Regions from separate parts of the Shewanella sp. 2_MG-2023 genome, predicted to be linked through region 2. Evidence: predicted binding sites of a transcription regulator. Region 2 holds the regulator's gene; each other region holds the start of a gene.

Region 1 (8,338 bases), on a different contig from region 2:
TTAATATACTTGTCAGTAATGATGACGGTGTAACAGCACCAGGGATTAAAGCGTTAGCTGAAGAATTAGCCCAAATTGCGAATATTACGGTTGTCGCACCTGATCGTAATTGTTCAGCCGCAAGTAATTCTTTGACCTTGACTAATCCATTAAGAATTAATAACTTAGAGAATGGTTATATTGCAGTTAATGGAACGCCATCTGATTGTGTTCATTTAGCGATTAGAGAGCTGTGCGAAATTGAGCCTGATATTGTTGTTTCAGGTATTAATGCTGGCGCTAACATGGGTGATGATACCCTTTATTCTGGCACTGTTGCCGCAGCAACTGAAGGTCGTTTCTTGGGGTTACCTGCTATTGCAGTCTCCCTTGTGGGTAAAGAACTTATCCATTATCGAAGCGCCGCAATATATGCCGCTAAAATTGTCCAAGGACTACTTGAACACCCGATTGATAGCGATCAGATTTTGAATGTGAATGTTCCTGACTTACCTTTAGAGCAAATAAAGGGCATGAAAGTCACTCGTTTAGGTTCAAGACATAAAGCTGAAGGAATGATCAAAGCCCAAGATCCTGCAGGGCGTGATATCTATTGGCTTGGCCCGCCAGGAAAAGAACAAGATGCAAGCGCAGATACTGACTTTGGTACAGTTGAACAAGGTTACGTGTCCATTACGCCGCTAACCGTCGATTTAACTGCATATAACCAGCTTGCTGGTTTAGAGAACTGGATAAACAAATTATGAGTCAGGTAGCCTCAACTGTAGCTATCAATTTAGCGAGAAAACTGCATGAAGCAGGCATCAGCAATAGCGCTGTATTAGAAGCTGTATCTAATACACCAAGAGAGTTGTTTTTAGATGGTGCTCTTGCCCATAAAGCTTATGAGAATACAGCACTTCCAATTGGCCAAGGGCAAACGATATCTCAGCCATATATAGTCGCGCGAATGACCGAATTACTCCTGCAACATAATCCCGTTAAAGTGTTGGAAATTGGTACGGGTTCTGGTTATCAAGCGGCTATCTTAGCCCAACTTGTACCGCAGCTATGTACAATTGAACGGATCAAAGCACTGCAAATCCAGGCGAGGCAAAGATTAAAGCGCTTAGACTTACATAACGTATCGTTTAAATACGGTGATGGTTGGAAGGGCTGGCAAAATAAAGCGCCATTTGACGCGATTATGGTTACTGCTGCGGCGGCATCAGTACCTGAGGCTTTATTAACCCAGTTATCTGAAGGCGGTGTGTTAGTGATACCAGTAGGTGAGGATTCACAGCAGCTATTAAAAATAACCCGTCAAAATAATGAGTTTAACTCGCAAATCATTGAAGCTGTTAAATTTGTGCCATTAATTAATGGTGAACTTGCTTAATTAGGGTGATATTTCCCATCTTAGCTGGAGAGAGTGATTGAAGTATCACAATTGGTTGTATGTCTTTTTATTCGTGAGTTTTTTATCAGGCTGTAGCTTTCAAGCTCATACACCTGCGCCTGTGCAAAGCATTTCCTCCTCAGCAGGCCCTAAATATAATAAAGGCTCAATTACTTCTGGAAGCTATAAAGTCAAACGAGGTGATACTCTTTACTCTATCTCATGGGGAGCGGGTAAAGATTTTAGTGATATTGCGGCTTATAATAAGCTCAAAGCGCCATATACCATCTACCCTGGTCAGACCTTAAAACTCTACAAGCCTACAACAGTTAAATCCACATCTAAATCGGTTGCTGTAGCGAACGCCAAACCCAAGCCAGTAAAGAAAACTGTGCCAAAACAAACCACAGTAACAAAACAAGCTAATGCCACAGCTAATAAAAACAGCACAAAAAAAGAGCTTGATCACAAAGCGAAGCCTGCGTATTCTGTAAAAACTACCCCAGAAAAGACGGTTCAAGTAGCGAAAAATCCTGTTTCAGGCTTACCTGATAAAGTAAGTGAGTGGAACTGGCCGAATAAAGGCAAGATAATAGGGTATTTCTCTACAACGCAGCAGGGCAACCAAGGTATTAAGGTTGCAGGTACACGTGGCGATATCATTAAAGCCGCTGCTGATGGAAGAGTTGTTTATGCTGGTAATGCGCTTCGTGGTTATGGCAATTTGGTGATTATCAAACATAACGATGATTTTTTAAGTGCATATGCTCATGCAGATTCAATATTGGTCAAAGAAAAGCAATATGTAAATGCCGGACAGACAGTTGCGAAAATGGGTAGTACAGGGGCCAACCAGGTGATGCTTCATTTTGAGATACGTCTCCATGGTAAGTCAGTAAACCCATTAAACTATTTACCTAAACGTTAACTGTTTAGTTCACATTAAAACGGAGGATAGGCAAGTGCACTAGTTACTTAAATTTACCAGGTTTGGGAGAGCACCATATGAGCCAAAAAAACAACGCTGCAGTCGCAGTAGAGCTTATGGATTTAGCCACACAACCACAAGAGGTTGCGCCGAAGGCAGGAAAAGCCAAAGAAGGGCAGCAATCCGATATTGATCAACAAGTTCAAGATGATTTGCAAAAGAATCTTGACGCCACTCAGCTATATCTAGGTGAGATCGGTTTTTCCCCTTTGCTTAGTGCAGAAGAAGAAGTCTTCTTTTCACGTAAAGCACTCAAAGGCTGCGAGAAGTCTCGTAACCGCATGATAGAAAGTAATTTACGCTTGGTTGTCAAAATTGCCAGAAGGTATAACAACCGAGGCTTAGCGTTACTTGATCTTATTGAAGAAGGTAATCTTGGGCTTATTCGCGCGGTCGAAAAATTTGACCCAGAGCGAGGATTCCGTTTTTCAACTTATGCGACTTGGTGGATTAGACAAACCATCGAAAGAGCTATCATGAATCAAACCCGCACCATTCGTTTACCTATTCATGTCGTTAAAGAGCTTAATGTGTACTTACGTACCGCAAGACAGCTAGCTCAAAAACTTGATCATGAGCCAACGGCAGAAGAAATTGCTGACACTTTAGATGTCTCTACCAGCGATGTAAGCCGCATGTTAAAGCTGAACGAAAAAATTACCTCAGTAGATACACCGTTAGGTGGCGATAATGACAAAGCCTTACTTGATGTTATTGCTGATGATGATTCAGTTGGGCCAGATTATAAAGTACAAGATGAAGATTTATCTCATTCAATTGTAGGATGGTTAAACGAGCTAAATACTAAACAAAGAGAAGTATTAGCGAGACGTTTTGGATTACTGGGTTATGAACCTTCTACGCTAGAAAATGTGGGTGCTGAAATTGGCTTAACGCGTGAGCGTGTGCGTCAAATTCAAGTTGAAGCATTAAAAAGATTGAAAGACGTATTAGGGGCTCAAGGCTTGTCAGTAGAAGCATTATTTAGAAGCTAGTGCTCTGAAATATAGAGAAATAAGGGCATTAATGCCCTTTTTTATTGCCTGAATGTTCAGAAATTGGAGGTTTAAGATGAAAAGTAAAATTATTCTATTATTAATTCCATTGAGCTTATTAATTATTACAGCTTGTCAAAGTACTCGCGATAGTATGGTCGAGCAAGGTTACCCTTTAGCTTATGCCGATGGTTTTCAGGATGGTTGTGATAGCGGAAATAAAGCTGGGGGAAGTTTATTTGATCAATTTAAAAAGGATGTAACCCGTTTTAATAGTGAAACAGATTATGCTCAAGGTTGGTCTGATGGATTTCGTCAATGTGAAACTGAGCAAGAATCGATACAGCGTCAGGTAAGAATGAGCATTGAGCAACAAAATTTACAGCAGCAGAAAAAGACTAATGAGCTAGCTGAGCAACACGCGTTAGAGAGAGAAGTTATGAAAGGTGTTGATACGAGTGGATTAAAATCACTTGAAAACTAATATTTAAAGCAAATCTTCAGATTAAAAAGCCGCGTCATTTTACTGTTGCGGCTTATCATCAAAGAGTTAACCAATAGCGTCTTACAGATTAGTTAATCGCTTTAGTTCATACAGCATATCTAAAGCTTGTTTAGGACTGTAATCATCAGGATTAATCTGAGCGAGCTTTTCTGTCGCAGCTGATGATAGCGGCTCAGGCATGGTAAGATTAAGTGCCTCTTGGATAGGGACATTCTGTGTATTCGCTAAATCGCGACTTTCAAGCATATGCAGTTTTTGTTTGGCAGCTTTTATGACATGAGCTGGAACGCCTGCAAGTGATGCGACTTGTAATCCATAACTTTTACTTGCAGCACCTTCTTGCACAGCATGCATAAAGGCGATGGTGTCATCATGTTCTACGGCATCTAAATGCACATTGGCAGCGCCTGATATTTGTTCAGGTAGTTGAGTCAACTCAAAATAGTGAGTTGCAAATAAGGTTAGCGCTGCCACTTTTTCAGCTAAGTATTCAGCTGCAGACCACGCAAGCGATAGTCCATCATAGGTTGATGTTCCTCGGCCAATTTCATCCATTAATACTAAGCTTTTCGCTGTCGCATTGTGAAGGATGTTTGCTGTCTCAGTCATTTCAACCATAAAAGTTGAACGCCCAGATGCCAGATCGTCAGATGCGCCAATACGGGTGAATATGCGATCAATGGGGCCAATCACAGCTTTTTGCGCAGGCACAAAACTGCCTATATGTGCCATAAGCGTGATTAGCGCGACTTGGCGCATATAGGTTGATTTACCGCCCATATTAGGCCCAGTGACAATCAGCATACGTCGCTCTGGTGCCAGTGCAACTGGGTTGGCGATAAATGGACTTTGGCTGACTAGTTCAACGACTGGATGACGACCCGCTTCTATATGAATACCAATTTCATTACTAATTTGTGGGCAGTTATACCCTAATGTTTCCGCACGCTCAGCAAAATTACTGAGTACATCTAACTCCGATGCTGCTTGAGCAAATTGCTGTAATTCATGTAATTTGGGTAAAAGTAAATCGAACAACTCTTCCCAAAGTTGCTTTTCAATTGCCAAAGCTTTGCCTTGGCTTGAAAGTACTTTCTCTTCGTATTCCTTAAGCTCAGGGGTGATATATCGCTCAGTATTTTTAAGAGTCTGGCGACGTTGATAGCTTAATGGTACTTGATCAGATTGTAAGCGGCTGACTTCAATGTAATAGCCGTGCACTCGGTTATAGCCAACTTTTAGCGTATTAATGCCAGTTTGTTCTTTTTCACGGGCTTCCATTTGTACTAAATAATCATTGGCACCTTCGCTAAGGCCACGCCATTCATCTAAGTGTGCATTATATCCTGAACGGATAACGCCACCGTCACGGATTAGCATTGGCGGGTTATCAACAATGGCTGATTGCAACAATTGTTGTTGCTCAGGAAACTCACCTAATAAAGCTGCTAAGCGTTGCATTTCAGCTTGTTTGCAGTGACTGAGTGTTTGTTGGATTTCAGGCAATAAATCTAAGGCTTGGCGCAAGCGTGCAAAATCCCTAGGACGAGCACTACGAATAGCAAGGCGAGCCATGATACGTTCGATATCGCCTAAGGCTTTTAATTGTTGGTGTAAGTCGGCATATAGCCCAGTTTCGATAAGTTCAGAAACAGCTTGCTGACGTTGACTAATGTGCTGCTGATCTCTAAGAGGCTGATGGATCCAGCGCTGTAACATTCGGCTGCCCATTGGCGTAGCCGTTTTATCTAATACCCAAGCAAGAGTGTTATCACGAGAACCCGAAAGATTAACGGTCAACTCAAGATTACGCCTAGTTGCGGCATCTAAAATTATCGTATCAGCTTGGTTAAACATGGTAATGCTGCTGATATGGGGTAGAGCTGTTTTTTGAGTGTCTTTTACGTATTGCATAAGACAGCCAGCGGCTTGTAAAGATAAACGCGCATGGCTAACACCAAAGCCATGAAGGTCTTTTGTGCCAAACTGTTCCAGCAATAACTGGATACTAGTGTCGTAATCAAATTCCCATTCAGGGCGACGTCTAATACCCTTAAGGTTCTCGATAAGATGCCTATCAGCTAAATCTTCACTGTATAAAAGCTCTGCAGGGCTAGTACGCTGCAACTCAGCTTCTAATGTTTCTGAATTCTCAAGTTCAACAATGACAAATCGACCTGATGACACGTCCAAGGTTGCGTAGCCATAGCCATTTTTACCTTGGTAAACCGCAGCGAGTAAGTTGTCTTGTCTTTCTTGTAATAAGGCTTCGTCAGTTAAGGTGCCAGGGGTAACAATACGAACGACTTTACGTTCTACTGGACCTTTACTGGTAGCGGGATCGCCAATCTGCTCACAAATAGCGACTGATTGGCCAATCTGTACTAGCTTGGCGAGATAACCTTCAACGGCGTGATAGGGTAAACCTGCCATAGGTATTGCATTGCCGCCACTCTTGCCTCTAGCAGTAAGTGAAATCCCTAATAGTTCAGAAGCCAGTTTGGCGTCTTCATAAAATAATTCATAAAAGTCTCCCATACGATAAAACAAAAGCATCTCTGGGTGCTGTGCTTTTAGCGTCAAATATTGACGCATCATTGGGGTATGCTTTTCTAAACTTGGGTCTTCATTTACGGTCATTAAGTAGTTGCTCTTAATCTGGCTTTAATACGGGATAATAAACGGGGCTCATCTTAACAATATTTAGTTTGATTCCCAATAAGCGATGTTCATACAGTGACTTTTAGAAAGACAAGTACTGTCATTTATTACGAATTAAATCTTTGAAAAATCGATAATTTACATTCGCTCATACTAGTGTATACAGTAGTTTGTTTAATGAGGTCTTTGAGGTTTTAAAACTTATTTTGGTTATTAGGTATTGATTAATAAGATAAAAATATTATACGAATGAAATAATGTCAAAAAAGTATACAGTAACTATTGATACTGTATGATTATACAGTATACTGAGCTCATATTGTTAGACAGACAAATTTATTCGTTACCAAGTTCGCATGTCGAATTGAGTCACCTTAAAGGGATAAAGAGAATGAAAGCAGATCCAAATAAAGAGAAAGCGTTAAATGCCGTACTAGGCCAAATTGAAAAGCAATTTGGTAAAGGTTCAATCATGAAGTTGGGCGCAGATCGCACAATGGATGTTGAAACAATTTCTACTGGCTCACTTTCATTGGATGTTGCACTAGGTGCTGGTGGTTTACCAATGGGACGTATCGTAGAAATCTACGGTCCTGAATCTTCTGGTAAAACAACCTTAACACTTGAAGTGATTGCTGCTGCACAGCGCCAAGGTAAAACTTGTGCCTTTATTGATGCTGAACACGCACTTGACCCTATTTATGCGAAAAACTTAGGCGTAGATATTGATAACCTTTTATGTTCTCAGCCTGATACGGGTGAGCAAGCGCTTGAGATTTGTGATGCATTAACACGCTCTGGCGCTGTTGATGTGATTATTGTCGATTCGGTTGCTGCATTAACACCTAAAGCAGAAATCGAAGGTGAGATTGGTGATTCGCACATGGGCTTAGCGGCACGTATGATGAGCCAAGCAATGCGTAAACTTGCTGGTAACCTTAAGCAATCAAACACACTGCTTATCTTTATTAACCAAATCCGCATGAAAATTGGTGTTATGTTTGGTAACCCAGAAACCACAACGGGTGGTAATGCACTTAAGTTCTACGCTTCAGTTCGTCTTGATATTCGCCGTACAGGTGCGATTAAAGATGGTGATGCTGTTGTGGGTAATGAAACACGCGTGAAAGTGGTTAAGAACAAAATTGCTGCGCCATTTAGACAAGCTGAATTCCAAATCCTCTATGGTAAAGGGATTAACCGTACTGGCGAGTTAGTTGATTTAGGTGTAGCGCATAAGCTTGTTGAAAAAGCAGGTGCATGGTACAGCTATCAAGGCAATAAAATCGGTCAAGGCCGTGCTAATGCTGGTAAATACTTAGTTGAAAACCCAGCAATAGCTGAAGAAATTGAAACTAATTTACGTCAAATGCTATTAAGCAAAGAAAAAGAAGCCGCTCCTGCAGAGTCTGATGAAAATATTGATTTAGAAACAGGTGAAGTTTTTTAAATCGAGTTTAACTCCAAGGTAGCAGGAAGCTAACTCGAACAGCTATAAACTAAGTTATCTTTAAACGAGTTTCTCTACAGCTTGCTTGAAATTAATAAATCGCGATTGGTTTTGCCAATCGCGATTTTTTTATATTTTGAAATAGTTTGTAATGCGAGTAAGTCATTAGTAAAAATGCTTTAAAACTAGAACAGAGTTTTGCCTTTTCGAACTGCTAGGAATTTTCAGAATATAACCCTAAGATCTTGCCATCACCATCAAATCGCTAGGGTAATTAGTGAATTACAGATGATTCCCTAGTCAAGCTTGATGAAGGCTAGTTATCATGTGGTTCGTGAAATATAGACTATTTAAGTTATCG
Region 2 (8,338 bases):
AGACTCGCAAAGGAGAGCCCATGGATACCTTAGTTATTTTCAAGCTTGTATTAGTACTGCTGCTTGTATTCATATTATTTAATCTAGCTAGAGCCTTGTTTATTATGGTTAAAGCTGAAAATAAACAACCAATGAGTCAATTTCTAGGACGCCGAGTTATCTTTTCTGCTTTGGTGATGGTGCTGTTATTACTGGCCTTAGGATTAGGTTGGGTAACCCCTAATCCAAGGCCTTATTAGTTTGTTTAAATGACGTAGACAAAAATAAACAAACAGAGCCAAACCACATCGACAAAATGCCAATACCAACTGCCTGATTGGAAGGCAAAATGGCTTTCTGGAGTGAAGTGGCCTTTGAGAATCCTAAAGAACAAGATAATCAGAAAAACCGTTCCCAGTGTGACGTGCATGCCATGGAAACCCGTGAGCAAAAAGAAAGTATTTCCGTAGATGCCAGATGAAAGCGTGAGCCCCATTTCTTGGTATGCGTGAACATATTCTTCAACCTGCAAAAATAAGAACCCGATACCCAATAAAATGGTTAAGCCTAACCAGACTTTTAATGCACTACGTTTAGACTTTTCCAGTGACACGTGAGCAAAGTGCAAGGTGACTGAAGAAGCTAAAAGGATGAGGGTGTTATAAAGCGGTAACCCAGTCCAAGGCATGGCTTCTGTGGTGGTGCCATCAGGGGTTTTGATCAATGGCCACATGGCTTCAAATGTTGGCCATAACACTTCATGGGTCATGGCATTATTCGAGCTACCACCTAACCATGGAATAGCCACCATTCTGGCGTAGAATAAGGCGCCAAAAAATGCCCCGAAGAACATAATTTCAGAGAAAATAAACCAGCTCATTCCTTGGCGAAATGAACGGTCCATTTGCGCTGAATATAAGCCTGACATTGATTCATCAATGACATTTTTAAACCAGCCAAATAGCATAAAGATAATGACTGCAATACCAGCCACTAGGATATAACCACCTGAAGTATCTTCAGTGGCTAACTGTTGCACGTAGGAACCTGCGCCAAAAGCAATCAGGAATAACCCGATAGCGCCGGTAATGGGCCAAACGCTTTGCGCTGGCACGTAATAGTTTTCATGTTTAGTTGTCATCTTGCTGCTCCTTGCTCTATGGCCGCAGTTTGTTTGTCTGTGATGTCATAGAGGGTATAAGAGAGAGTCAAAGTTTTAATGGAATCTGGTAAGTCTGGATCCACATAAAAGATTAATGGCAGTTCAGCATCAGCCTTTGCAGCTAGGGGTTGTTGATTGAAACAGAAACACTCGGTTTTATTGAAATACGCTGCACCTTGACCAGGCGATACAGAGGGTATTGCTTGGCCGACAAGGGGTTTAGCAGAAAGGTTTTTTGCTAAAAATGCTGTGCGAGTTAGTTCGCCTGGGTGAACCTGAATACGGTTCACTTTAGGGCCAAACTCCCATGGCATGCTGCCTTGTACTTGGGCGATAAATTCAATAGTAATGGTGCGTTCTTTATCAACGACCATCGCCTCATAACTACTTGCTGTACCTTGGGGTTTTCCGTTAATTCCCAAGGTGTCACAAAGCACGTCATAAAGCGGTACCAGTGCAAAACCAAAGCCGAACATACCAATAGAGCCCAGTACGAGACCTATTAGTAATTTACGGTTTGATTTTGTTGGCTGGCTCATATCACTTTACCTCTGGAGGTGTGGTGAATGAGTGATAAGGTGCTGGACTTGCGATGGTCCATTCTAGACCTTCAGCGCCTTCCCAAGGTTTATCTGCTGCTTTCTCGCCGCCTCTAATACACTTAATCACTACGGCTAAGAAGATAAGTTGCGATAAACCAAATGCAAACCCGCCAATAGAGACGATTTGGTTAACATCAGCAAATTGAATTGCATAATCAGGAATACGGCGAGGCATACCCGCAAGTCCTAAGAAATGCATTGGGAAAAACAACACGTTGACTGAAATCGTACTACACCAGAAATGCCAGCGACCTAAGGTTTCGCTATACATGTGTCCTGTCCATTTAGGCAGCCAGTAATAAGCGGCGGCCATAATGGAGTACACAGCACCCGTCACTAACACGTAGTGGAAGTGAGCTACCACAAAGTAAGTATCATGGTATTGGAAATCCGCAGGTGTTATTGCCAGCATCAGACCCGAGAACCCACCAATAGTGAACAAGATGATAAAGGCGACAGCGAATAACATCGGCGTTTCAAAGGTAATAGAACCACGCCACATCGTTGCGACCCAGTTAAACACTTTCACCCCTGTGGGCACCGCAATCAACATGGTGCAATACATGAAAAATAGCTCGGCGAATACTGGCATACCCGTAGTAAACATGTGATGCGCCCATACCAAGAACGACAGAATCGCAATACTTGAGGTGGCGTAAACCATGGAGGAATAACCAAAGAGCTTTTTACGGCTAAAGGTTGGCACAATCGCCGAGATAATACCGAAGGAGGGTAAAATCATAATGTAAACTTCAGGGTGACCGAAGAACCAGAAAATATGCTGGAACATCACAGGATCGCCACCACCTGCAGCATCGAAGAAGCTAGTACCGAAGTATTTATCGGTTAATACCATGGTGACAGCACCTGCGAGTACGGGCATCACCGCTATCAATAAGAATGCAGTAATCAACCAAGTCCATACAAACAATGGCAACTTCATCCATGTCATACCTGGTGCGCGCATATTCACAATAGTCACGACCACGTTAATCGCACCCATAATGGAGCTGATTCCCATAATGTGTACTGAGAAGACGAATAATGCCGTGGTATCAGGACTGTAGGTCGTTGATAGTGGTGCGTAGAAGGTCCAACCAAAGTTAGGCCCGCCGCCTTCCATAAATAGCGAACTCAACAGAATGGCAAACGCGAATGGCAGAATCCAAAAACTCCAGTTATTCATCCGAGGAAGTGCCATATCTGGTGCACCAATCATCATTGGAATAAGCCAGTTAGCTAAGCCGGTAAAGGCAGGCATAACGGCACCAAATACCATGATCAGTCCGTGAACTGTGGTCATTTGGTTAAAAAAGTTTGGATCTACTAATTGCAATCCTGGCTGGAACAATTCGGCGCGGATAACCATCGCCATTGCACCGCCAGTGAGAAACATGATGAAACTAAACCATAAATATAATGAGCCAATGTCTTTATGGTTAGTGGTTAAAATCCAGCGCATGATGCCTTTCGGCGCGCCATGATGGTGATCATCATGGCCATGGTCATCGTGAGACTGACCATCATGAGCTTCGGTTGTATCTTGTGTAATAGTGCTCATTTTAATCCCTTACTTTCCATGACCATCAACGTCAGAAGCCTGTACAGCATCTCCAGAATCATTACCCCAAGCGTTTCGCTCATAGGTAATAACTGCTGCGAGTTGTTGCGGTGTGAGTAGAGAGCCAAATGCCTGCATTGCTGTACCAGCTTTGCCATTGACGACAACTTCAATATGACCGTCAACAGGCCCTGTAATCGCTGGGCTGCCGATTAATGAAGGGAAAGCACCAGGTAAACCTGTGCCAGCGGCTTGGTGACATGCGGCGCAATTACTCATATAGACTTGCTCACCCATGGTCATCAGTTCTTCCATGGTTAAATCATCAAGTACGACTTCTGCTTTTGCTTCTTCTATCACTTCGGTCACAGCTTCAGTTGCAGCTTGTTCTACTTGGTCAGCGGTCGCTGGTAAGGTCACAGGCGTTGCACTGTCACTTGCAGGGCCAGATTCAGTTGTTGAACCGCCGCCATTAATATCAGCTGCTTGTACAACATCACCTGAGTTATTACCCCAAGCATTTCGCTCGTAAGTTACAACAGCTGCAATTTCTGTAGCAGTAAGCTGTTTAGCAAATGCTTGCATTGCAGTGCCTGCTTTACCATTAACCACGATATCAACATGATGACTTACCGGGCCTTTAATCAGTGGACTACCAATCAGAGATGGGAATACACCAGGGAGACCTGCACCGTTTGGTTGGTGACATGCGGCGCAAACGCCCATATAGACTTGCTCACCTTGAGCCATTAACTCGTCATATGTGAGTGTTTGTGAAAGTGAAGCTTCAGCTGCAGCTTTGGCATCTACGGCTAGCTGCTTTTGGTCAAGCAGCCATTGCTCATAATCAGCTTCGGAAACGGCTTCAACCACGATTGGCATAAAGCCGTGATCTTTGCCGCACAACTCAGCACATTGGCCACGATAGGTGCCGATTTTATCGATTTTTGTCCATGCTTCATTAATGAAACCAGGGTTAGCATCTTTTTTAACCGCAAATGCAGGTACCCACCATGAGTGAATAACATCATCACTGGTCATCAAGAATCGAACTTTACGATTAATAGGTAATACGAGAGGTTTATCGACTTCTAATAAGTAAGTTTCAGTCTTTTCCGCAGAGCCTTGGATTTGCTCTGCAGGCGTTGAGAGTAAACTAAAAAACTCGACATCTTCGTTGAAATAGCTGTAATGCCATTTCCACTGAGAGCCAGTCACTTTAATGGTTAAATCTGCATCGCTAGGATCTTCCATAGCAATCAGAGTTTTAGTGGCAGGAATTGCCATACCAATAAGGATGATAAATGGCACGATTGTCCATGCTATTTCGACCTTGGTACTGTCATGAAAATCAGCCGGCACTGCGCCTTTTGATTTTCTGTGGTAGATCATTGAGTAAATCATGATCCCAAAGACCACAACACCGATAGCACAACAGATATATAGAATAATCATGTGGAGGTCATAAACCTTGCCACTGATTTCTGTTACGCCTTGCGTCATGTTAAGCGGCATATCAGCCGCCGCAAGCGGTACTGCAAATAGCAGCACCATTAATCCATACAACAATCGCTTCACAAGACCACTCCTCTGCCAATTGCGATTTGCAATAACAACAAGGAAAAGTCACACAGTAATACTCTGCTCTATGCAAACTTCTCTATTCCCGAAAAAGTTTGATCACTTCAAAGTACACGGTGGCTGCGAGTATCAATACTCGATTATTCTATTGGTTTATGGTGGCCACACTTGTACCTAATACTGAACTTTTCAATTCTTAAATTGACGCTTTTTATTCAAGGCTTTCTATACCGCATGGTACCAGCACAATCTTTACAGCGTTTTGTAGCTTTTTATCATTTTATAAACTCAAGAGTGACAGCAAATTGTTACTCTCTTGTTAACTACATTACTTGGAGATTAAATATTGATCAAGATCACTTTATCATCTAATTTGCTGAAAAAAGGCGCAAAAAAAAGCCCTTCACATAAATGAAGGGCTTTTTAAAGAGAGATTTGTTTAGTGAAAAGCAGATAAATTTAAGCTTGTTGGTGTTACAGAAGTATTGGCACCCATATGTTCATCATGTAAGTGAGTATTTACATCTTCAATGATGACACCTTGTGCTAATGCGCTTTTAGCAACCAATTGAATGCGTCGATTATCACGCGCATCTAGTGGTGTAGTCCAAGTAATAACGGCACTGGAAGTACCACTTGTTAGTGCTTTTTCCATCGCCCAAAGCGTTTCTACTTCATCTTTAGTGTGAACAAGTAAAACACGATCCATGCGAACGTTAGCGTTAGCCAATATTTGTTTATAGCCAATATGCGGAGGATTAATCAGTACAATCCAACGACCTTGCTGGCTTAAAATGGCCAAATGGCTGCACAACTGGGTTAACTCAGTTAAGCCTTGGTTGGCACTTTGCTTAGTTTCAATGCCTTGTTTAACTGGCGCAGTTGTTGATGTCATATCGACCCATAAGCCTGGATGACGTGGTGCATTACCTAATAATGTGTTCATAACCAACCTCCATTTCGGATAACGCCAACTGCAAGCCCTTCAATTGTCAGGCTCTGGCATGTTAAATCTACTTTAATCGGCGAATATTGTTCATTTTCTGCGTGCAGATAAACAACGTTGCCTTTCTTTTCAAAACGTTTAACTGTGACGTCATCATCTACGCGAGCGACGACCACTTGACCATTTTTAGCTTGCTGCATTTTGTGAACAGCTAATAGGTCACCTTCAATAATGCCAATGTCTTTCATACTGTCGCCACGAACTCGTAGTAAGAAATTAGCATTTGGTTTGAACATTTCAGGATCAACTTGGAAGTATTGTTCAACATGTTCCAGCGCAAGAATAGGTTCACCTGCTGCAACTTGTCCGATAAGAGGGAGGCCTTCTTCAACTTCCTCTTCTTCCTGAATCATGCGGATTCCGCGTGAAGTACCAGGAATAATTTCGATACAGCCTTTCTTCGCCAGCGCCTTTAAATGTTCTTCGGCAGCGTTAGCACTTTTAAAGCCTAATCTAGTGGCAATTTCTGCACGAGTCGGTGGCATACCTGTCTCAGCAATATTACATTTAATTAGTTCTAGAATTTCAGCTTGTCGTGGCGTTAAAGGTCTCATATTGATTCCTGTTTTTTTATACAGTGACTGTCATTATATACAGTATCTTTGGTCGCGCAAGTATTAACCAATGAAATTTATGCTATCTGCTGGTTTATTGTTGTTTTTATTATCTGACATTGTATTTTAGTTGTTGTAAATCATTATCTTAGTTGTTTTTGGTTATGTATGTTTTTTATTGGCACTAATTTTAATATTAGTACTTAACAGAGAGATTTTAGGTCGATACAGTATATTTATACAGTACTGTTGATGCATTTCGTCCAGCATAAATCAGCGTTGGAATTGCTTAATTATTTTCAGCTAATGGTCTTCATATTGCTGCTCAATTGTTAAATACAGATAAGCAGGTTAGTGAATCCCATCTAGATTCTGGTATCCTATGCGCAATAAATCGTTGTAGATAATGCGAATACTCATGCTAAAACCAGATTCTATCATTGCTAAATCGTTGCGTTGGATTCAGAAATTAATGGTACACAGTGTTGTTGTGCCTGAAGATCCGTTCGCTGACTTAAATCTAGATCCAGAAAAGCCAGTGGTCTATGTCATGAAGACAGAGTCGCTGAGTGACATTGCTGCTTTGCATGAAATGTCGGCTAAGTTTGGCTTACCAAGTCCTTATGAAAGACTGGATGTTGATGGTTTAAATACCCCAAGAATTGTCTGTGTTGAAGGACGAAAGCCGCTGTTTGGCAAGCGCCACAGTGGTGAGAAATTTGTCGCCAATTTCACCAAACTACTCGAATTACATCAAAAGAATAAAGAGTTAGATATTCAGTTGGTGCCTGTTAGTCTTTATTGGGGACGTATTCCTGGTAAGGAAGATGACACCATGACCGCTGCCGTGTTTGAGCGCGAAAACCCGACTTGGCTGCGTAAGTGGTTAATGATCCTGTTTTTAGGTCGCCATAACTTTATTCAATTCTCTAATGCAATGTCATTACGTTACATGGCTGATGAGCATGGTACGGATGTCAGTATTGCCCATAAACTCATCCGCGTGGCACGAGTCCATTTCAGACGTCAACGTAAAGTGATGACAGGACCGCAACTGCCAAACCGCCAAGCGATGTTCAACTCGTTACTTAAGTCAGAATCTATTACTAAAGCGATTCAAGAAGAAGCGGCGAATAAAAAGATATCTGAAGAAAAAGCGCGCGAAAAAGCCATTGAATACCTCGATGAAATTGCCGCTGATTATTCTGATAACTTGATCCGCATTGCTGAGCGCTTTTTAACTTGGTTATGGAATAAGTTATACAGTGGTATCAGTATTAAAAGCGCCGAAAAAGTCAGAAAGCTACACCATGACGGCCATGAAATTGTCTATGTGCCATGTCATCGTAGCCATATGGATTACTTATTACTGTCTTACATCCTTTATTATCAAGGCATGGTACCACCGCACATTGCTGCCGGAATTAACTTAAACTTTTGGCCTGCGGGGCCAATGTTCCGTCGTGGTGGTGCGTTCTTTATTCGTCGTAGTTTCAACGGCAATAAATTATATACCGCCGTATTCAGAGAATATTTAGATCAATTATTTGCCAAAGGTTATTCAGTTGAGTACTTCACTGAAGGTGGTCGCTCACGTACAGGTCGTTTACTAGCGCCAAAAACGGGCATGCTAGCGATGACTGTGAACAGTGTTTTGCGTGGTATCGAGCGTCCAGTGACATTGGTGCCTGTGTATTTGGGTTACGATCACGTGATGGAAGTGTCGACTTACCATAAAGAGTTAAGCGGTAAGAAGAAGCAAAAAGAATCGGTGTGGCAGGTATTTGGTGCATTACGTAAGTTAGGTAATTTTGGTCAAGGTTATGTCAATTTTGGCGAACCCATTAACGTACAACAATTCTTGAACCAACAAGCGCCAGACTGGCGTGAAGA
Region 3 (8,338 bases), on a different contig from region 2:
TAAAGAGCAAATTGCAAGCGTCATTGACAGTGTAATTAGTTTAATTGACTTAAACCTTCATAGCTTGATTCATATCTTACTGCTCTGAACACTTCTGAGCCTACGTTATATTCCCACGTAATATTGAAGTTGTTGTCGTACTCAAATAAACGGCCTTCTGTCCCTTCACAAACGAGCGTATTACCATTGGTTAATCTTTGTGCACCTGAAATTCGCGATGCATAAAACTCACCAGTCACACCTTCGCTATAACTGCTGAGCATTTCACCTTCAGTACAATCATTTTCTGCTGAACAAAACTCATCGACTGATGAATAATCGCCTTCGGGTCTGTTAGTCCCATTATTGAAGACTAAGATATTGCCTGCCCCAGCAAGCCCTTCATCAATCCATTGTGCGTCATGCTGTACAAACAATGTTTGTTCACCTGTACTCTCATATGCAGCAGGATTACCAATACGTGAAACGATTCCTTGAGTTGAATCTTGATGGTTTACAATCCAGTATTCATTAAAGTTATGCACGCTTAACAAAATTTGATCTGTATCCACGTTGTAATCTACCGAATTAATATGGGTCCAGTCTGAAGCGCCGGCACCATTAAAGTAATTAAGGTTAATTTTGTCACTGTGCGCCGCTATGTCTGAAACAAAAGTATCGCTAATTTCTTCATCAACATTTTGCACGATATGATCCCAAACACTCCAACGCCAGACTGTATCTCCATCAATACAAGGATTACTGCTACTAGCACGGCAGATTTCATATACCGCACCAGCCCATAGTGAATCATCAGCGACTTGTGTTCGCCCTAGTGCTAGGGCTTCCTCTGCAGTTTTTGCTTCCCAAACTATGGCAAGGATATTGCCATTGGGTAACACTTCTACATCGTGATGACTTAAATATTGATCAGTTGACAGACTAGTACTCCATACTGGATTACTGTCCCAATCCAGTATTTCGATAATCCCACCTGTACCGCCCGCCATGTCAGCAAAAACAGGATCGATATTATCGCTAGTACCAGTGCGTAATAACGTGCCATCTTCTAAAAGGTAGACTGATAATCCAGGGCGGTAATCACTTTGCCAACTATGAACAGTTTCACCAAGTTCATTTATAAGGTAAGTTTCGGTAGATTTTAAAGGTGAGAATAAAGTGAACTGCTGGGTATCAGTGCTATTGGATTCGATATCTCGAACACAACGGACTTTATTATTACTCCGTAAGATATCACCCTGAGGCCCTTTATAATAAAACACCCCGTCTGTTCCTTGTGCTGATGTTGCGCCAGGTTCACTAGCAACATCAAGTTTATCGTTACTTCGTTGTGAGCCTGCGCCATGAACATCTAAAATCGTACTTTGCATGTAACCTAAAGCTCGACCAAATGACACGTAGACTGCATTACTGCCGTCACCGTCGTTATCAACGTGTGTCGTTGACGCCCAGTAGTAGCCCCAATCAATAACACCTTCTTCATTCACAAACGAGGTACTATTAAATATGCTGTTTATAGCTGCTTGGTTGTGGGTATCTGGCGAAACAGTGTAATCAACAATACTTTGTAGTTCTTTTGCATTAGGCAGACGCCAATCAGTTTGGCTTGCTGTTGTAGCTGTTTGGCACTGTTGTACAGCATCATCCCAATTGTTCGAGTCAGTGTCGGTTTGCTGCCACATTAAGCCTGTTGCATTATCACTCACTGTTTTATTGTTATTATCAACAAATTGATTAACACCATAGTCTGTATTACCTGTAACACAGCGAACATAATATTCTTTTGTATCTGTCGGGTAGCCTTTAATTCTTCCGTCAACATAGTTAACACCAAACATGGTTGGGTCGCCAAACATCGTGTTGCTGACATAAAGTGTGGTTGATGCATATTGACCATCAATGATGCGATCATTCTCGGAATTTAAATCCCCAAATGCCCAATCAAAAACAGGATCGATAAAAGGGACAAGCGTTGATGTATCTGTACCTTGATAGTTACTCGCATCTTTACCACTGAATAGAATAAGTGAATATGCTTCTTTTACGCTGGGCAAACGCCAGTCTTCTCGGTCTGCAAAATCGAGCGCTTCGCAATATTCAACGGCTTCATTTTGATATAATTTGTCATCGTAATTTACCAGGCCGTCTGCATTAATATCGGTGCTTTGTAACCAAATTAAGCCAGTCACATTATCGGTAACGGTTGTGCCATCATTACTGAGTGTATAACTCGGTTGATTTCCCGAAATATCAGCATCGTAGCCGCTGCCTTCACATGTTTCAGCTTGGCCTGTTGATGAGTCATAACAAATGATTTGATTGGTATCTACTATGGTATAAGTGTTTTCTGCACTGGTGGATGAACTGCTTATAATGACCGTAGCAGCCTCACTATTATCAGTGCCATCGTTGACTGTAAGTGAAATAACATAATCACCATCGGTATCAGCTATAAAATTGGGTGTTGAACTCGACACATCAGATAAACTTACGATGCCGCTAGGGGCAGAAGTGATGATCCAGTTGTAGGTTAACGTGTCACCATCTGGATCTGTACTAGCACTTGCATCAAGGGTAACCAACTCACCAGTCATTACCATTTGATCATCGCCAGGGTTCGCAATAGGAATCGTGTTATTTGGTAATTCTACAGCGGCAGAATCAGAATCTCCTGAACCACAGCCAATAAGAGAGAATGAAAAAAATATCATCACAAGTGACAGATTTATTACTCTAACTTTACTATGCATCTTTATACTTATTTTCTGAGTTATTGTAATTAAATTATACACATACGCATGTAAACAATAATGAGTAACATGTAAAGCTAAGTAAATTATACTGTTAACATGTCAACCGCATAAATTGTAGCTCTGCTAAGCCTAATGTATCGCCAACCTAGTGCTACAAACATCCAGTTAAAATCGATAGATAAAATACTCATGAAACGTATTTAAAGTTAAGTAAAGTTTATTTTTGTTGGCTTTATTATTGCTATTTTAATTAGCGATAATGCATTAATCACGACTCGATTAAACCTGAGTAAAAACATAACTACCATTAAGTTGTTATGCATAATGTTTACTAGATAGGTTTTAACTGATGCTTTTTAATACATCTTTAGCAAAAGATAGGTTTTATTAGATGGTTTTTAAAAATAGGTATTTTATGAAAAAGCGAATTCTTGGAGTTTCAGTGTTTATTTCATTGCTAGCAGCTTCTGCATATGCAACAGATTTAGCTAATTCATCATTTAATATAACAAGTTACCCAATTGTCGATACAGGGCAAAGGATATCCTACAACAATACTGCCGCAATGCCATTACCTGACAAGGCCAATAGCTTTTATGGCCAGGATGCAAACTATCGCTCTAATCCTCCATCATATACAGACAATAATAATGGCACGATTACAGATAATGTAACCGGCTTAATGTGGCAACAACAAATGGGTGAAAAACTTACCTATGAGCAGGCATTACAAAAAATATCCAGTTTAAAATTGGCTGGATATGGTGACTGGCGGATCCCTACGATTAAAGAGCTCTACTCGCTTATTCAATTTTCAGGCAGCGTTAAAGGGCAAAAAGCCCTTACTCCTTTCATCGACACCCACTTTTTTAGTCAACCCATTGGTAATACTCAAGCTGGTGAACGAGAAATTGATGCTCAAACATGGTCTAGTACTGAATATGTTGGCAAGACAATGAAAAATGATCAGACGATTTTTGGCGTAAACTTTGTTGATGGCCGAATTAAAGGTTATCCAAAGTATAATCCTCGCACAAAATCTGCGAATAAAATGTACTTTAGATTCGTTAGAGGCAATGAAGCTTATGGTAAAAATAATTTCGTTGACAATAATGATGGCACCATTACAGATTTAGGCACAGGCTTAATCTGGCAACAAGATGACAGCAAGCATGGTCTGAATTGGCAAGAAGCATTGCAGTATTCAGAAAACCTCACATTAGCAGGCCATAGCGATTGGCGCTTACCCAATGCAAAAGAATTGCAAAGTATTTTGGATTATAGTCGTTCACCCGAAACCAGCCACTCAGCTGCTATTGACCCTATTTTCTCAACAACAGCAATAACAAATGAAGCTGGCGATAAAGATTACCCTTATTATTGGAGCTCCACCACTCATCTTGATGGGCCAGTGCCTGCATCTGGCGCTGTTTATGTTGCTTTCGGTAAAGCTTTGGGCGTAATGCGCGGTAATACAATGGATGTTCACGGTGCGGGTTCTCAGCGCAGTGATCCTAAAACGGGTAAACCCATGTCCCGTGGGCCACAAGGCGATTACATTCGAGTTGATAACTATGTGCGTAGCGTAAGGGCTGGTAATATTGAGCTTGCCACTGAAGCAAGTCACCAATACCAAGCTGAACAAGTGTATCAATATTCAAATAGCTCTTCGGCGATAGTTGATACTACAAATACAAGCATGAGTACAAGTTCAGACAACAAAACTCATAAAATGGCCCATAACAAAAACAGTTCTCCACATAATAAATTCATTAATCGATTTGATAAAAATGGCGACGGAAAAGTATCGGCATCAGAGTTTCAAGCAAGTACAAAACGATTTAATCATTTTGATAAAAATAAAGATGGTTATATCACGGCTAATGAAGCCCCGACAGGACCACCTAAAAATACAAAATAGAACATAATGTTGCAGTATATATTCTAAGCTTTTGTAAAATAGAGAGTATAACTGTTTACTAACACGAGATATTCACGAGGCTTTAGATTTAAATGCCCGGTCATCATTATGTGCTTATTATTTGCACATAACGATGATTTATTGTTCTGTATATTTCAACTATCTATTTATAAGCGGCTATTTTTAAGTGATTGCTTCCAAATGCCTGTTTCGGCAAGCCTATATTATGATTTGTTTCTATTGATGGATAGCGTTACAGATTAGCATAATGCACGCATTGGTTTTGAACTGCGGTTTGCTTAAGCAACTGAGTGAATTGCGCCTTACCACCTGCTCTTTCATCATTTAACAATTTTTCCATGTGTTGTGCTTGTGAAACAACTTGCTCCATTGCCGTTTGTCTCGCCTGTTGTTCTGATTGCCCTGTTAATACTAATTGCTCAACAAGGTTTGAGTAATTCTCGTAAACCATGCCTTTGTAATAATCCGCTTCAGTCGCCATTGGTGTATGGGAATAAATGATAGAACAGCTCACGGCTGATTCTATGTTCGCCCTAGCTTGATCGATTTGGATTACAACTGACTGCTGCGTTGAATAGCTGGCATTTGCTGCCACAGAAAAGAAAGCAAACATTGCGACCATGATTAATTTTTTCATATTTAATATACCTTTTACGTCGATGCGAGTAAGCCAGTGATGTAGTTAACTTGTACTAAGGTAACGACTTTCATCATTTATTAGTTACCTTTTTGCGCCAGTTAGTTCCAAAGATTTTTTACATTACATACCGCTTTACTGAATTAGCTAACTTGATAGCTATTTTACCTACTTTTGCTAAACCTAAGCTGAACAACCAATTAACTTGTTCAATTCATGATGGTTCTTTTTAAGAAGCCTCAACGCTATCTTCGAATAAATAACCAACAGATTGTTCAAATCGAATACAAATAAACGGAATTGATTGCCAATTTTACGGGGAGCACTATAATACTGTATAAATATACAGTTATTTTAGATATGAAATTTATGAACGTTATTCCTATTTTTGCTAGCGCTGGGATCACCGGGTTTGAGTCCCCTGCAGCAGAATATCGACAACTACCACTCAGTTTAGATGAACTGTTAATTGAGCACCCGAGTGCCACCTTCATTGGTCAAGCCAGTGGTGACTCAATGGAAAAGATAGGCATATTTGATAAAGATATTCTGATTGTCGATCGTCACGTCAACGTTGAAAACCATGATGTAATCGTGGCTAATTACAACGGCAACTTCGTCTGTAAGCTGATTGATACCAAGCGCCGATTACTGTTGTCGGCCAATGACCATCACAATAGCGTGTTAATCCAAGAGCACGACAATTTTAGTGTTGAGGGCGTGGTGATCCGTTCAATTCGTTGCCATCGCCAAAGTCCTTTATTAGTTAATGATTAGAATGGGCGGTTAACTTATGTACGCCTTGGTTGATGCCAATTCATTTTATTGTAGCGCTGAACAGGTTTTCAGACCTGAATGGCGCGGTCGCCCTATTGTTGTGTTATCCAATAATGACGGTTGTATTGTTGCCGCCAACCGACAAGCAAAAGCGTTAGGCATTGGTAAGTTTGGCCCTTACTTTGAAGTCAAAGACTTATGCCACGAACTTGGCGTAATTGCGCTCTCCTCTAACTATGAATTATATGGTTCGCTTTCTAGTGCGATGATGGACGTCATTGGCCGCTTCGCACCAGAGCAACACATATATTCAATTGATGAATCCTTCTTATCATTTAAACAAACTTATCCTGCAATTCCTTGCTTGCTGACCCATGCGGCTCATATACGCCGCGCAGTATGGAAAGAAACTCGCTTGCCTGTTTGTGTCGGTATCGGTGAAACCCTGACCCTAGCAAAAGTGGCAAACCATGCGGCAAAAAAACTGAGTGGCTATAATGGCGTTTGTTATATTGACTCAGTTCAGCAACGACAAAATATTCTCGCTAGCATGAAGGTCACCGATGTATGGGGAATTGGTTCTCGTATAGGCAAAAGGTTACAACAAATGGGCATTCAAACTGCACTTGCCCTTTCTAAACTCCAGCCAGGGCTTGCACGAAAAAGCTTTAGCATTGAAATAGAGCGCACGGTACGTGAATTGAATGGCGAAGAATGTAAGGGCTGGGACAGTGCTCGAGCAGATAAGCAGCAAATTTTTTCGACTCGCAGTGTCGGTGAGCGCATCACAGACAAAGAGGCATTACTACAAGCCTTAAGTAAGCATGCTGGGATTGCGGCAGCGAAAGCACGCAAACAAGGTTCTGCAGCAAGTAGCTTACTCATTTTTGCCCGAAACTCCCCCTATGATGAACAGCCTAGCGGTTTTAAGTATCACTACCGCTGCGCGACGCCAACCAACGACAGTTGTGAACTCATCAGTCATGCAACAAGCATTGGAAGCCAACTGTTTAACCCCTCTACCCGTTATTATAAAATCGGCGTCGGGCTGGTGGACTTATGTCCTGTACAACATTTACAAGGTGATTTGTTCACGCCGCCTAAAGATCCTGCATTAATGCAAGTTTGTGATACGCTCAATCAACGTTATGGCACTGACTCAGTGTTTGTGGCTGCACAAGGTATTGGCGGAAAATGGCATATGCGCCGCGACTTACTGACACCGCAATACACCACCAGCTGGCAAGATATTCCTCAGGTTAGTTGCCGTTAAAATAAAGCGCCTGTGCATTTATTCAATGCTGTAATAGCTCAAGCAGCAGTTGTTCGAGCTTCAATTGCTCAATCACATCTATTCAATCTACAATCATTCAACCTACAGTCATTTAATCAACAGTCACTTAATCAACGTGACTCATAAGCTGCCACTCAATAAGCAGTGTATTGACCTTATATTGCCCATTTTATACCGCTAAACAACTTGTGCGCAGCAACAAAAACAGCGCCTAAACAACACAAAAATATAACGACATAATAACGTGAATTACACATGTGTGGGCTTTTACAAGCTAATATCAGCATAATTGAATAAACCTCGACTGGATCATTGTTTTAGCGGCGAAAATATAGACAATACGCACCTTCAAATTTTTATCGGATTACTGTGCGTGCCTGAGTTTGCTTTAAATCAGTTATTTTTTATCCAAGCAATTGGATTTGTCTCAATGGCCATAGGTTGGTGGGCAAATAGTCAACAGCAAGACTGCAAATTTATTCATGGCAATATGGTAGCTGCAATACTTACTGCTGTTCATTTAGGTCTATTAGGCAGTTTTTTAGGCATGGCGAATCAACTAGTAAATGTTATTCGCTTTCGTTGTTGTCAAAGCATCAGTAAGGATGACTCAATTAACTTGTCCCCTTTATTCCTGACTATGCTTTTTAGCGGTGTTGCGATACTACAGGGTTTAATGTGGGCTGAACATTGGAGTGAATGGTGTGCAGTCATGGCTGCTGTCGTCATGAGTGTTAGCTTATTTTACTTTGCAGGCAGCCAGTTAAGACTCGCTATGATAGCCAGTAACACACTGAACCTTATTCTATCAATATATTTGATGTCATGGTCAGGAATACTCTATCAAGTAATGACGATGATTATTTTATCTCAAGGCCTGATTCAGCAGTATTTACAAAGCAAATCCTATATCGAAGCGAATAGTATCGAAGCGA
Region 4 (8,338 bases), on a different contig from region 2:
AACATCTTACAATGAGGAAGCTTACCCATGTGTGGTATCGTCGGAATAGTTGGTCAGTCATCGGTTAATCAAACCATTTATGATGCATTGACCGTGCTTCAGCACCGTGGTCAAGATGCAGCAGGTATTGTGACTGTTGACAAGAGTGCGTTTCGTTTACGTAAGGCAAATGGATTAGTTAAAGACGTTTTCGAAGTGAAACATATGCAGCGCCTGCAAGGCAAAGCAGGTATTGGACACGTTCGTTATCCAACTGCGGGTAGCTCAAGTGCTTCAGAAGCGCAGCCGTTTTATGTTAATTCACCGTTTGGTATTTCATTAGCCCATAACGGTAACTTAACCAATACAGTTGAGTTAGCTGAAAGCTTAGTGAAAAAACGTCGTCATGTTAACACCACCTCAGATTCTGAAGTGTTATTAAACCTACTTGCTGATGAGCTTCAAGAGACTCGCAGTTTAACCTTAAGTGCCGATGAAGTATTTGACGCTGTTGCTAAAGTGCACGCGCAAACTCGTGGTGCTTACGCCGTAGCTGCAATGATCATTGGTCAAGGCTTAGTGGCATTTCGCGACCCATTTGGCATTCGTCCGTTAGTGTTAGGTAAGCATGAAACACCAACGGGTACTGAATACATGGTGGCATCAGAAAGTGTTGCATTAGACGCTGTTGGCTTTGAAGTCATGCGTGATGTTGCACCGGGTGAAGCGATTTATATTTCATTAGATGGTCAGCTATTTACTCGCCAATGTGCAGTAGACCCAAGCTATGCACCGTGTATTTTCGAGTTCGTATATTTTGCTCGTCCAGATTCTGCGATGGATAAAATTTCAGTTTACGGCAGTCGCGTAAACATGGGCGCAAAACTAGGCGCTAAAATTCAAAAAGAATGGGAAGATCATGACATTGACGTGGTTATTCCAATTCCTGAAACCTCATGTGATATCGCATTAGAAATCGCACGCTGTATGGAGCTTCCTTACCGTCAAGGTTTCGTGAAGAACCGTTACATTGGCCGTACGTTCATCATGCCAGGTCAACAAGAGCGTAAGAAGTCAGTACGTCGTAAACTCAACGCCATTAATACTGAGTTTAAAGGTAAAAACGTATTGTTAGTCGATGACTCTATCGTACGTGGTACCACTTCAGAGCAGATTATTGAAATGGCACGTGAAGCTGGCGCGAAGAAAGTGTACTTTGCTTCAGCAGCACCTGAAATTCGTTTCCCTAACGTGTACGGTATCGATATGCCAACGACCAATGAGCTCATTGCTCACGGCCGTGATGCTGACGAGATTGCAAAAATCATCGGCGCTGATGGCATTATCTTCCAGGACTTAACTGACTTGGTCGATGCTGTCGGTATGGAAAATCCAGACATTAAACGTTTTGAAACTTCAGTGTTTGATGGTCAATATATTACTAATGATGTTGATCAAGCTTACTTAGATCACTTAACTCAGTTACGTAACGATGATGCTAAAGCCAACAGCAAAGATATCGGCACTAACTTAGAAATGCATAACGTTTGTCATCCATAAAGTGAAATGACAGATTTGTGTGTTATTGAAAGCCAGCGCAAGCTGGCTTTTTTATTTGAATCAATAAACGATTGATATATGGAGTGATTATTAATGTCTAAAATTGAGTTTACTGCAGAACAGCGCGAACTGATGGTGCAAAAAATTCAAACCTATTTTGAAGATGAACTAGACCAAGATTTAGGTCAGTTCGATGCCGAATTTTTATTGGATTTCTTTGCCAGTAATATTGGTGCGCACTTTTATAACCGTGGCTTACATGATGCACGAGCCATATTCGAAGCTCGTATCGAGACCATTGATGAAGATATATACGGTATTGAGAAAGATATAAAATAGCTTCTCAAGTAAATCAATCATTTACTATTTGTACGACAAACTATTTACATTGTGCTTTTCCTCCCCTAGGTTAGTCAAAGAAACTCAATCTTAAATGATTCAAAATGGAGGAAAGACAATGTCTCAGCCACTTCGAGATGATATCCCACAAGAAGCATTTGATTGGTACGATGAATATGCCCACGGTGGCATGGATCGTCGAACCTTCATGAAGAAACTAGGTACCTTAGTCGCAGTCGGTTATTCCATGACTGTACTCACCTCAGCTTTGCTGCCAAATTACGCACTGGCTGAGCAGGTGTCGTTTAATGATGCTGACATTAAGGCCACTTATGAAAAGTTTACATCTCCATTAGGCCATGGCGAAGGCCAAGGGTATTTAGTTGTTCCCGCTAATGTTGATTCAAACAAAACTGCAGTTTCTTTACCTGTGGTGTTAGTCATACACGAAAACCGAGGCTTAAACCCTTACGTTAAAGATGTTGCACGCCGTTTAGCTAAAGCAGGTTTTATCGCCTTCGCACCCGATGCACTTTATCCTCTGGGTGGATACCCAGGTAATGATGATGAAGGCCGAGCGATGCAAAAATCTATGGATCGCGATAAAATCCAACAAGATTTTGTCGCTGCAGCAAAGTTTTTAAAATCTCATGAAAACAGTAATGGAAAACTCGGCGCTGTAGGTTTTTGTTTTGGTGGCTATATCGTCAATTATCTTGCTGCAGTCGAATCTGATTTGCTTACCGCAGGCGTGCCTTTTTATGGAACACCCGCTAAGAAAGAACTCCGAGAAAATATTAAAGCCTCATTGATGGTACAACTTGGTGAAGAAGATGAACGGGTTAATAAATCTTGGCCAGATTATGAAGCTGACTTAAAGCGGTTAAATGTGCCATACCAAATGCACATGTATAAGAATGCCAAGCATGGATTTCATAATGACTCTACATCACGCTTTGATGAAGCGAATGCAAAGCTTGCTTGGGACAGAACCATTGCATTTTTTAATCAAGAATTGGCTTAAGTCGCACTTGATGGCTCACTGAGATGTGGTGATGACAAGACATAAAAAAGCAGTGCAAGCACTGCTTTTTTTTATGCCATTGACTTAAGTGTTAACGCAACGGTGTAAGTCTTTTAATCCTGATAGATGTAATGCGTGTTAATACACCCTTTAAGCTATCACCGACATTTAAAATACGCAGGTGAGCATATCCACAAGTTCAGTTTCAGTTGTTGGCATTTTAGCCAGCTCAATCATTTCAGGCGAACCGCCATTTAGCATATAAGCACTGGTTGTTAAGTGGTCATGGTGAAACCATTTACCGTTAACACAAACGTCGGTATAGCACTTCTCACATTGCTTCAATTCCATAACGGGCTCCTGACCTCATTTTCTGCGTTAACTAAAACTATCTCAAGAATTTGTTCGCAATCATGATCTGGATCAACTTTATTCCAGCTTTAATCAAGCAGGGGGAAGATGATTTGATTGTTTAAAGAGGCTAAATAAGTCAATTGTATGGCTATTGGAGCTAATTTATATTGTTTATAAATCGATTATGAAAATTTACTACAATAATTGGCACGCGTTAGCGCGAGAGTTAGTTAGATTTGCTTTATAAATGTTATCTGGTGTTCGACACGAGTTATTTATATTCATTTATTGTTTTTGATAAATTATTTCTTGAATGACTATTAAAATGTACTGTAATTATATACAGTAAACTAATTCTGATGAAAAAGCCTGCTTAAAAGTGCTTTAACGATTTTTGATGGTTTGAACTAAATGATCCTTTATATTGCCGAAAAGCCTAGCTTAGGTCGTGCCATAGCCGATGTATTACCTAAGCCTCACAAAAAAGGTGATGGTTACATCATGACAGCCAATGGTGATTGCGTGTCTTGGTGCGTGGGACATTTATTAGAACAAGCAGAACCCGACGCTTATGATCCCGCTTATAAGTCGTGGCAATTAGCTCACTTGCCAATTGTGCCACAACAATGGAAGTTAAAACCTAAATCAAAAACACGCTCTCAGCTAAGCACATTAAAAAAACTGATAAAACAGGCATCAAGTCTGGTTAACGCAGGCGATCCTGATAGAGAAGGGCAATTACTGGTTGATGAAGTGATATCCCATTCTGGTATTAAAGCCGATAAGATTAGCCAAACTCAGCGGCTACTCATCAGCGACTTAAACCCCTCTGCAGTGAAAAGAGCATTAAACCAAATGCGCAGTAATAAAGAGTTTGTGCCGCTTTCAACTTCAGCGCTGGCGCGTAGTCGCGCTGATTGGTTATACGGCATGAATATGACTCGTGCATATACCATTCAAGGTAGAAAGGTCGGTTATCAAGGGGTTTTGTCGGTCGGTCGGGTGCAGACGCCAGTGCTTGGTTTAGTTGTTAGACGTGACGAAGAAATTGCTCATTTTGTGCCAAAACCGTTTTACGATGTGTTAGCTCATCTTATCACTCAAGAAAATCAAACCTTTCCGGCTAAATGGAAACCCAGTGAAGCCTGTCAGCCCTACATGGATGAAGAAGGGCGAGTGCTGGCTAAAGGGCTTGCGGAAAATGTGGTTGGCCGTATCACTAATCAACCTGCAGAAGTCACAAAACTGGAAGCTAAGAGTAAACGTCAAAACCCACCATTACCTTACAGTTTATCTGCGTTGCAAATTGACGCTGCAAAGCGTTTTGGGATGAGCGCCAAGGACGTGTTAGATACGTGTCAAAGCTTGTATGAACGCCATAAACTGATTACTTACCCACGTTCTGATAGCCGTTATTTGCCGGTTGAGCAACATGGTTTAGCGCCGCAAGTTATTAATGCAATATCCAAAAATGATCCGTCACTAACTGCAAAAGCGGATTCACCAAATAGCAAACTTAAATCCAAAGCGTGGGATGACAAAAAAGTCGATGCTCATCACGCGATTGTACCAACAGAAAAAGTCACTAATTTGGCCAATTTATCCAGTAAAGAAGCCAAGTTATATTCACATATTGCAAGGCAATATTTAGCCCAGTTCTATAAGGCTTACTTATACGATGAAACTCAGGTAGAAGTGACTATTGCAGGCGGTTTGTTTACCACCAAGGCCAAGCAAGAAACCTCGTTAGGTTGGAAACAGCTGTTTGCTGCAAGCGATACGACTAAAAAGGATGATGATGAACTGGCGACCTTACCAGCACTCACTCAAGGTCAGTCGTTACATTGCACTCAGGGTGAGCTTCTTGAAAAGGTGACTCAACCGCCTAAGCATTTCACTGATGCGACGTTATTGGGTGCGATGACGGGTATCAACCGCTTTGTGACCAACAAAGACGTTAAAAAAATCCTTAAAGATACTGATGGCTTAGGCACTGAGGCCACCCGTGCGGGGATTATTGAATTACTGTTTAAACGCGGTTATTTGCAGCGCCAAGGTAAATCGATTGTAGCAACTCCTGTGGGTATTGGTCTGGTGAACTCATTACCAGAGTCAGCCACAACACCGGATATGACCGCATTATGGGAAAGTAGCCTGGATGCCATTAGTCAAAAGCAATTACGCTATGATGCATTTATGTCTCCTTTGCTAAACCAGTTGAATGACTTGATTACTCAAGCAGCGAATCAATTACCTAGTGCTCTGTCAGGTGTCACAGGCCCTGGTTATAAAAAGCGTCGCAGCAGTAGTTCAAGAGGCAGTAGTACAAAAAGCAGTGGTTATAAAAGAAAAGCGTCTTCTTCCTCTTCTGGCAATAAAACGATAAAAAATACCACTAAGCGAGTATCGAAAAAAACCGCTAATTAGCTTAAATTAACTTATTCAATCGGAAGTATGTGCTTAGTTAAATTATTACTCCTGAGCTTAAATGAAATTTATGGATGAGTTACATGCAGCAAGGCGTTCACTTTTTTATTAAATCAACTTTAGTCATCTTAAGTGTATTGATGAGTAACATTTGTTGGTCGGCTGGAGTTTGGCAAGAAACATTTGCTGAATTGAATCTAGATAATTGGTCATACGTGCTTCACCCACAAGGCATCAATATTCTTCCTAAGCCTGCAGGGTTAAATCTGATTAATTCAGAATCAATTTCAGATATTACGAGTGAACCTAGTTCAAATTACGGTGCATTATTAACAATTAAAGGTGAACAATCTTATCTATGGCGTGGGATTGAAGCACTTAACCGAGTAGAACTACAACATAAACCCACCCATACTCGCCCAGGTCAAACAACCACTGTTAGCTGGCAATTTCTACTACCTCAACTATTTAGTGAAGATACCCATCAGATTGCTTACTGGGAGTCAGATAAAACCTACCGGCAAAGCTATCGTTTACAGCTTAATGGTTCACGCATGAGTTTGGTTTCTAATATCGCAAAATCAGTTTTTATAGATGGCGAAGCTGCGCAACCTAATACTAAGCAAGCCTTGTGGTATCTTGACGATATTAAAGCTAATACTTGGTATACGGTGACATTAGAAACATACTGGTCGATGACTGAAGGTCGCATAATGATGGCGATAAATAATCTGCCTCAAGTACATTTAACCCTGCAAACGCTTGTGGCACACGATGAGAATATGTTTATCCAGTTAGGCATTCTACGAGAACGTGCAGACCGAGTTGAATCTATTTGGCTAGATAACGTGAAAGTTGACCATTTTTAATCTTCTGATTAATTACCGAACATTCATACTTGTATATTCTATATGACGACACGTTAGCTAAATTCCTGTTAGTCATTACTCACTGCTCATTACTCACTGCTCATTACTCACTGCTCATTACTCATTACTCATTACTCATTACTCATTACTCATTACTCACTACTCACTACTCATAACTCATAACTCACTACAAACACCTCACTCCTCATTTCTAGTTCGAGTCACTGTGGCTGATTTTGTTCATTTCGATACTAAATAATGCGTGGCGTAAAATGGTAACTTTGCCGTAGATTCTCTCCTTATAATTTCTGCCATACCAAGATGATTCAACAACATCAAAATAAGGCAGGCTATGACAGAACAAATATCTTCGTCTATTGATACCTCTGCAGCTAATGCTAAAGCAGGTTTTTTTAATCGCCATAAAACAAAATTTTATATTTTATTGACGCTGCTGGCGGTCATTTGCGGCTCGGTATTACTAGCAAATGGTTTTACCGTTCACCACAAAGATATTCCAGCGGATTATTGGACTACCACTTCAGCGTTAAAGGGTAAGTTGCTGGACACTGAAATCTTTATTGGTGCATTAACCATGATGTTGGTCGTGACTATTTGCTTAGCAATTTGGGGCTACTGGAAACTTCATTCTCTACCCAAAAAGCATGCTGAACATACGGGGCAAGCAAAATTGATTTTCTGGTTATGTACTATCGGTTTTTTTTACAATGAATTGTGGATAGCTGCCATCTTAATTGTTGTCACCGATTGGAAAAAAATTTCGGCAGTGATTAGGGCCTGTTGATCTTTGCAGATTAAGTTTTGTTCGAAATATAAGCGTTTTAATTGAGGCGAATGGATTGATGCCTAGTCATCTAAGCAAAATTCATTCAACAAAGAGTAAAACGCTTTTAGTCGAACCCTTTGGGCAGCGTTTGTTGGCTATTTTTACTGCATTATCGACTTTTTATGTAGAGCACTACACCACAAAGTCTCTGCTTTGTATAAATGGCCAACAATTCGTTGCAAAAATAACCTTGAAAAATCAACAGGCCCTATAGGGAGACAAGCATAATGAAAGAACTATTGTACCCATATGTACTTATTTGCTGGATTTTAATTAAAACTGGCTTAGCAAAACGCACGACGGCTAATTATATTTCTATGATTGTTGTAGGTGTGCTGATTAACCTTGCAGTGTTCTTTGCTCATCGATTCTATTCTCCTGTGGACTTAACTGATTCATCGGTTGTGAGAGCACAAACAGCGGTTTTAAGCCCGATTACAGAGTCAATCGATAAGTATTATGTTAAGCATAATCAGAAAGTTAAAGAAGGCCAGTTACTCTACACTTTGGTGAATAATGAAGAAACCAATAGCCTTCGCCAGATTGAAGCTGAGATTAATAGCTTAGACGCTGATATAGCGCAAACTGAGCAGGATTTAACAAGGTTAACTCAAGTTAAAAATGTCGTGGCTAAACGAGACATTGATAAGTATCAAACAAGGTTAAATGCGATGAAATTTGATCGTGAATCATTAGTTGCCCAGCAACAACAAGCTGAGTTTGAAAATAGCCAACTAGAAATTCGCGCTCCTTTTGATGGCGCAGTAACACGTATTGATACAGCAGCAGGGTCAAGAATTGGTAATATTCAACTGTGGAATACTGAAACTAAAATCCTTGAGATGCGTATACCCGATCAGCTATGGAACCGAGTAAAGCAAGGTCAATTTGCCGAGTTTTATGTAGATGCATATCCTGGGCACATTTTTAGAGGGCGAG

Evidence for each region. Region 2 encodes LexA, which represses DNA repair genes until DNA is damaged. Its sites were predicted from a motif close to TACTGTATNNNNATACAGTA; they were not measured.
Region 1: recA (recombinase RecA) is a predicted target of LexA. The motif match lies at 6,814-6,833, and genes of this name have one in related genera.
Region 3: Q4600_RS13190 (LexA family transcriptional regulator) is a predicted target of LexA. The motif match lies at 5,664-5,683, and genes of this name have one in related genera.
Region 4: Q4600_RS19460 (DNA topoisomerase III) is a predicted target of LexA. The motif match lies at 3,585-3,604, and genes of this name have one in related genera.

What each region holds. Positions count from the first base shown of each region.
Region 1 covers NZ_JAUOSO010000003.1:4,497-12,834, reverse strand. Annotated here, with positions in the region: gene surE (5'/3'-nucleotidase SurE) at 1-746, shown strand, start outside; gene Q4600_RS04020 (protein-L-isoaspartate(D-aspartate) O-methyltransferase) at 743-1,378, shown strand; gene Q4600_RS04015 (peptidoglycan DD-metalloendopeptidase family protein) at 1,416-2,306, shown strand; gene rpoS (RNA polymerase sigma factor RpoS) at 2,384-3,361, shown strand; gene Q4600_RS04005 (hypothetical protein) at 3,438-3,845, shown strand; gene mutS (DNA mismatch repair protein MutS) at 3,927-6,506, opposite strand; gene recA (recombinase RecA) at 6,919-7,977, shown strand.
Region 2 covers NZ_JAUOSO010000010.1:13,185-21,522, reverse strand. Annotated here, with positions in the region: gene Q4600_RS11305 (SURF1 family protein) at 1-22, opposite strand, end outside; gene Q4600_RS11300 (DUF2909 family protein) at 21-239, shown strand; gene Q4600_RS11295 (cytochrome c oxidase subunit 3) at 245-1,120, opposite strand; gene Q4600_RS11290 (cytochrome c oxidase assembly protein) at 1,117-1,680, opposite strand; gene ctaD (cytochrome c oxidase subunit I) at 1,682-3,304, opposite strand; gene coxB (cytochrome c oxidase subunit II) at 3,314-4,882, opposite strand; gene Q4600_RS11275 (cell division inhibitor SulA) at 5,325-5,831, opposite strand; gene lexA (transcriptional repressor LexA) at 5,828-6,445, opposite strand; gene plsB (glycerol-3-phosphate 1-O-acyltransferase PlsB) at 6,864-8,338, shown strand, end outside.
Region 3 covers NZ_JAUOSO010000012.1:80,682-89,019, forward strand. Annotated here, with positions in the region: gene Q4600_RS13175 (DUF1566 domain-containing protein) at 36-2,750, opposite strand; gene Q4600_RS13180 (DUF1566 domain-containing protein) at 3,169-4,674, shown strand; gene Q4600_RS13185 (hypothetical protein) at 4,928-5,332, opposite strand; gene Q4600_RS13190 (LexA family transcriptional regulator) at 5,702-6,109, shown strand; gene Q4600_RS13195 (Y-family DNA polymerase) at 6,126-7,382, shown strand; gene Q4600_RS13200 (YgjV family protein) at 7,777-8,338, shown strand, end outside.
Region 4 covers NZ_JAUOSO010000025.1:9,848-18,185, reverse strand. Annotated here, with positions in the region: gene purF (amidophosphoribosyltransferase) at 28-1,539, shown strand; gene Q4600_RS19475 (DUF2164 domain-containing protein) at 1,633-1,878, shown strand; gene Q4600_RS19470 (dienelactone hydrolase family protein) at 1,997-2,902, shown strand; gene Q4600_RS19465 (hypothetical protein) at 3,071-3,253, opposite strand; gene Q4600_RS19460 (DNA topoisomerase III) at 3,668-5,683, shown strand; gene Q4600_RS19455 (heparin lyase I family protein) at 5,767-6,552, shown strand; gene Q4600_RS19450 (hypothetical protein) at 6,905-7,357, shown strand; partial or broken gene Q4600_RS19445 (hypothetical protein) at 7,416-7,627, shown strand; gene Q4600_RS19440 (HlyD family secretion protein) at 7,627-8,338, shown strand, end outside.